One region of the Paenibacillus roseipurpureus genome, then DNA from elsewhere that is predicted to be linked to it. Evidence: predicted binding sites of a transcription regulator. Region 1 holds the regulator's gene; the other holds the start of a gene.
The links. Region 1 encodes Rex, which represses fermentation and respiration genes when NADH is low (regulators of the CRP and FNR family bind a similar motif). Its sites were predicted from a motif close to TTGTGAAATATTTCACAA; they were not measured.
Positions count from the first base shown of each region.

Region 2: the regulator Rex is predicted to act here: its motif matches at 2,094-2,111, upstream of adhE (bifunctional acetaldehyde-CoA/alcohol dehydrogenase).

Region 1 covers NZ_CP130319.1:3,323,887-3,327,155, forward strand. The annotation lists gene MJB10_RS14825 (inorganic phosphate transporter) at 30-1,031, shown strand; gene MJB10_RS14830 (redox-sensing transcriptional repressor Rex) at 1,085-1,705, opposite strand; gene dinG (ATP-dependent DNA helicase DinG) at 1,711-3,269, opposite strand, start outside.
Region 2 covers NZ_CP130319.1:5,444,094-5,447,362, forward strand. The annotation lists gene adhE (bifunctional acetaldehyde-CoA/alcohol dehydrogenase) at 1-1,968, opposite strand, end outside; gene MJB10_RS24605 (cbb3-type cytochrome c oxidase subunit I) at 2,180-3,269, opposite strand, start outside.

The DNA of each region.
Region 1 (3,269 bases):
TTCCAAGTGGAAAACGCAAGGAGGATTTCATGTTAACTTATCTAATCATCATCGTCATTTTGGCGCTGGCATTCGACTTCATTAATGGATTTCACGATACCGCCAATGCGATTGCTACATCCATTTCCACCCGTGCTCTAAGTCCGCGGGTAGCAATAATAATGGCGGCCACGCTCAATTTCATTGGTGCTATGGTCTCGTCCAAGGTTGCCAAAACCGTTGGAGGCAGCATTGCCAACCCGGCCAAAATTGAGAACGGCGTTGAGATTGTTATTGCGGCATTGCTCGGAGCTATTATTTGGAATTTATTGACATGGTATCTCTCCATTCCATCTTCCTCCTCCCACACCTTGTTTGGCTCTTTGGCGGGGGCTGTCATCGCAGGAGCAGGATTTCACTCTGTGAATTGGAATGGGTTCACACAAATTATTATCATTTTAGTTTTATCGCCAATCATAGCGTTCGTCCTTGGTTTCCTGATTATGTTGCTCATCAAATATATCATCATTTGGTCGGGCAATACGTCAAGGTCCAAGCTCAATCGGATATTCCGCTCCTTACAAATCGTATCTGCTGGCCTACTGTCCTACTCTCACGGCGGTAACGATGCGCAAAAAGCGATGGGTATCATCGTATTCGGACTCGTATCCGCAGGGTTTCAAGATGATCTAAACGTTCCCATCTGGGTCAAAATTGCTGCAGCATTAGCGATGGGCTTAGGTACATCAATTGGTGGCTGGCGCATCATCAAAACCGTCTCAGGTAAAATTGTTAAGATTGAACCGATCAACGGTTTTGCTTCCGATCTAACATCGTCACTTGTCATTCAATTTTCCACACATTTCGGTAAAGCATTATCCACGACACATGTTATTTCCTCCGCGATTATCGGGACGGGCAGTGTGATGCGATTCCATGAAGTACAGTGGGGCACCGTAGGACGAATGTTGGTCACGTGGTTAATTACGATCCCGATCTCCATCGTACTCGCGTTCTCTATCTACTTCGTTCTATTCCGTCTCATCTTTTAAACAAATAAAGCACGCTTCGCGCTGGATAAATCCCGCGGAGCGTGCTTTTCTTTTTAATCCAAATAATAAGCCAAGCTTTGCAGCTCGGTTGTAAAATCAGCATAATGCACCCGTACTTCCGTGGGGACCTTGATAATCACTGGGGCAAAATTTAAAATGGCCTCGATGCCGCAGGCAACGAATTCATTCGCCACATTCTGCGCTTCTGGAGCAGGAACCGTAATGATCCCAATGCGAACGCCTAGCTCGGAAAGGACTGGTTTCATTTTGTTCATGGGATATACGACGAGGTTGTTAATGATCTCCCCTGCTTTTTCAGGCATAGCGTCAAAAACAGCGACAATCTTCATATCATTGCGTAAGTACGTATTATAATTGCATAAGGCTCTGCCTAAATTACCTGCTCCAACAAGTGCGACTTGAATATGACGGTCGAGCTTCAGAATTTGTCTTATTTTCTCAATCAAATAGGAGATATCGTACCCGATCCCCTTCTTGCCAAATTCCCCGAAATACGCCAAATCCTTACGAATCTGCGCAGGATTCAGATCCAGTTTCTGACCCAAATCCTGAGAAGATACGGTCGAAATATGATTCGCTGCTAATTCATTCAGATACCGCAAATAGATTGGCAATCGTCGAACAACGGCTTCCGAAATTTTCTGTGTCTTCACGTTTCTTAGGCTCCCCCCATCCATTGCTCAATCCTCGGTAACATCTGTTCACCCGTCATATGCTCGATCTTTGGACCTGGCAATGAATAGAGGAAGTGCTTCCCATAGTACGTTTCAATCACACGTGTGTCATAAATAATAACGATCCCTTTGTCGGAAGCTCGGCGCACAAGACGGCCAAAACCTTGCTTAAACCTGATCACTGCCTGCGGAACCGAAAACTTCATGAACGGATTCTCATTGCGTTTCTTAATGTTCTCGCATTTGGCTTCAACCAATGGATGGTTCGGCGGCTGAAACGGTAATCGAATAATAGCCAGACAGCTGAGCGCATCGCCTGGAATGTCCACGCCTTCCCAGAAGGAGCTGGTGCCCAGCAACACGCACATGCTGTTATCTTGGAACATACGGGTAAGCTTACTGCGATTGCCGCTGTCCACGCCTTGACCGAGCACAGTAATACCGTGCTGATTTAGACGGTCCTTCATCCCTGCATGTACGAGCTTCAACATTCGGTTCGACGTGCAAAGAACGAGCATCCTTCCCCTCGTCACGATCGCCACATCACTGAGTGAGGAGATGAGTGCTTCGATGAACACAGGATCACCCGCACCTTTGATCGTAGGGAAATCACGTGGAATAACAACCAACGCCTGCTCACGATAGTTAAAAGGGGAAGGCAGTTGAACCGTCTTCAATTTGCCCGACTCTTCGTCCGCAGGAATCGCTAATCCGAGTTGCTCCGCGGAATATTGAAACGACTTGTTCACAGACAGCGTTGCAGAAGTCAGGATGATACTATCTTTCGTCTCGAAGAAATGCTGCTGCAGCAATCCGCTTACATCAGTTGGTACAGAGTTCAATTGAACAGATTTGGCCTTTGCGTAGGTGCCAGCTTCAATCCAATACACATAGCCGTCATCCGCCATTTTCATAAAGAAATGTAAGGCATCGCGATGCTCATACATCTCTTTCACCGTGCCGCTCAGATCGGTTACTAATCCTTGGATGCCTAGCCCGTCCTGGTGCTCCTTCAAGTCATTCAGCAATTTGTCGAGGGTGCGCAGCAGTTCATTGGCGTTCAAATAAATATTATCTTCCATGATGAGCAGCTCGCGCCAATTGGATGGAAGCGTCTCAGGCTTTAAGCGTAGTACATACTGGGAATTTTCCGATTGTGAAGGGTCACTGCGCGACGAAACTAATTCGTAAAGCGCTTCGCTTAGCCGTTCCCAATCCTCTTTGATCGAAATAATTCGCGGAAACACCCCATCGATCGTTTGACTCCATGCCGCCACACGATCCTGCGCTTCATCCGACTTCTGAAGTCGGAATCGAAGCATGGGAAGCTGACCGCTGCGATTATCCTTATACAACCAGAGCAAAGACTGATAGAACGCCGATGAGTGCAGCTCGATACCCAAGTGTTTGCTGGCAACTTCCTCGAAGTGATGTGCCTCATCAATCACAAGCTGCTTGTAAGACGGTAGAAGGCGGTTCTCAGCCTTCATATCCGTAAACAGGAGGGAATGGTTCGTGATGATCACATCTGCCGTATTGGCGT
Region 2 (3,269 bases), 2.1 Mb from region 1:
GTCGGCTACCGCGGTTTTCGGCAAGCTGTACACATAGTCCGGATCGATAATCGCGACGTCAGGCGTAAGTTCATAATCGGCAAGTGGATACTTCGTATTCCCTTTGGCCTTATCCGTGATGACTGCGAACGAAGTCACTTCTGAGCCGGTTCCTGAAGTCGTTGGGATCGCCACGAACTTGGCCTTCCGCCCCAGCCGCGGATATTTGTAAACCCGTTTGCGGATATCCATGAATTTCTGCTTGAGCGCATCGAAGCTGGTATCCGGATATTCATAGAACAGCCACATCGCTTTGGCTGCATCCATCGGCGACCCGCCACCCAGTGCAATAATGCAATCCGGGTTGAAGCTGGCCATTTGCGCCCGACCCCGTTCAACCGTTTCTACCGATGGATCGGGCTCCACATCCGAGAAAACCTCGATGTACACAGGTGTCTGACGTTTACGAAGGTAATACTCCACCCGCTCGACGTAGCCGAGTTTCACCATCATCGGGTCCGTTACAATCATGATGCGAGTGATGTCCGGCATTTTTTCCAAATACTGCGTTGCGCCCTTTTCGAAGTAAATTTTTGGCGGTATTTTAAACCACTGCATATTGACGGCCCTGTACGCAACCCGCTTCACGTTAATCAAATTCACTGCACTGACGTTAGACGTCGTGGAGTTATGTCCATAAGAACCGCAGCCAAGGGTCAGCGATGGCAGGTTCGTGTTATAAATATCGCCGATTGCCCCGTGTGTGGAAGGCGAATTCACAATAATGCGCCCTGTTTGCAGCTTATTGGCGAAAGCCCGAATGACCTCTTCATTCTCGGAATGAATGACGGAGGAATGTCCCATCCCGCCGAACTTGACAATCTCCACGGCGCGGTCAATGCCTTGCTCCGCATTCTTCACTTTGTAGCAGGCTAGAACAGGGCTTAACTTCTCAGCGGATAGAGGGAAATCCTCGCCAACACCCGTCAATTCAGCCACTAATATTTTGGTCGCCGCAGGGACCTTGATGCCCGCCATTTGAGCGATTATCATAGCGGATTGGCCGACAATCACAGCGTTGACCGCACATTTCTCGGCGTTGATCACGAGCTTGGAGACTGCTTCCGTTTCTTCTTTGTTCAAGAAATAGCAGCCTTGCTCCGTCATCAGCTTGCGTGTATCCGCGAATACGGCTTCTTCGATAATAACAGCCTGCTCCGAGGCGCAAATCATGCCATTGTCGAACGTTTTGGAAAGAATTAAATCATTCACAGCCTGCGGCAAATTGGCCGATTTCTCAATGAAGCACGGCACATTGCCTGGCCCTACACCCAGCGCTGGTTTGCCGGTACTGTAGGCCGCCTTCACCATGGAGGATCCTCCAGTAGCTAGCACCAGAGCGACATCCGGGTGGTTCATCAGGAGCTGAGTCGCCTCGACAGATGGGTGTACGACCCACTGGATGCAATGCTCAGGCGCTCCCGCTTTCACAGCTGCATCAAGCAGTGTTGCTGCCGCCGCTGCACTGGATTGTTGCGCAGACGGATGGAAAGCGAAGATGATCGGATTTCGAGTTTTCGTCGCGATTAACGACTTGAACATGGTTGTTGATGTCGGGTTCGTGACTGGCGTTACCCCTGCGATAATCCCAACCGGTTCAGCAACCATCCGATAGTTTTCATACGCGTTCTCTTCAATAACGCCTACTGTCTTATTGTTTTTGATACTGTGGTAAATGTACTCCGTAGCGAAGAGATTCTTCGTTATCTTGTCTTCGTAGACTCCGCGTCCCGTTTCTTCAACAGCCAGCTTGGCAAGAGCCATATGCTGGTCAACCCCAGCGAGTGCCATTTGCTGCACAATGTGATCCACTTGCGTTTGATCCAGTTTCAGAAATTGCTGCTGCGCTTGTTTCGCTCGAGCCACCAGTTGATTCACTTCTTCTTGCACCGACATCTGTTCGGTTACCTTCGCTTCTTTCATTGCCATTGACCATCCACTCCTTATATGTTTCAAACTTTGCTGCCGTGTTTTGATGTACCTTTAGCATAAGTGGAATTGAAATCGCCAACTATGATAAAAGTCACAATCCGAACTGGGCATTCGCGAAGGTATTGTGAATTTTTTCACAATATAAAGTATAAAGCAGGCGACAGCTTGGAATTCCCCTCACTGCCGCCGCTTTTATCCAAACCTACACTTACCACGTAATAAATCCTTTCGATCCCGGAACAGAGCTCGATATCATATCTATAAGCGGAATCGTATACGCAAACAAGATGAGCAATACCGAAAGTGCTATCCAGATGCGCCAACGATCCAGATACACCGGAGTCGCTTCCGCCGATTCCATCGCTTCACCAAGCGGATACGCCTCTACGCCTTTCGGAGCGCGAAGCATCGCAACCACGTTAACGACCATCATCAGGACGCCGATAAATAAGACCATTCCGCCAATTGCCATGAATACATAGTAGGGCATCCAGTTGGCCGCATCTGCCTGGTTTTCGTAGGTGGTAAATGCCGTTCTCCGAGGTGCTCCGAACAAGCCAACCAGATGCATTGCGCCGGACATAAAGAACATGCCCACACACCATACGATGGTCTGAATGATCCCCCATTTATTCATCCGCAGGGTCAAGATCCGGCCTGTTACAACAGGAAGCAGCCAGTACGTAATACCGAAGAATGTTAGCGCAACACTTGTGGCTACCGTTAGATGAAAGTGACCTGTTACCCATAGCGTATTGTGTACGACGGCATTCATCTGGTTACTGGCATTAATTAGGCCCCCCGCTCCTGCCGGGATGAAGATCAGCATGCCCATGAATGGCGCGAAGAATCTGACATCCTTCCAAGGCAGTACTTTTACCCAACCGAAAAGTCCCTTCGCCCCCTTGGCCCGGCCGTTGATTTCAAACGTAGCAAACAGTGAAAATGCGGTCATTAAAGAAGGAATCACGACCATAAACGTTAACACGACCTGCACATATTTCCAAAAAGAACTGATCCCCGGCTCCATTAATTGATGATGAAAGCCTACCGGAATTGAGAACAGCAGCAAGAGAATGAATGATAGTCTGGCCAACGCATCACTGTAGATTTTGCCGCCAATAATCTTCGGTATGATGACATACCAGCATATATACGCTGGCATCAGCCAGAAATACACAAGCGGGTGACCGAAATACCAGAACAGGGTACGGCTCAGCATTACATTAATGGTTTCAACCCAACCGAACGACCACGGAATAAGCTGAATCAGTACTTCAGCCGCAACACCGATCGTG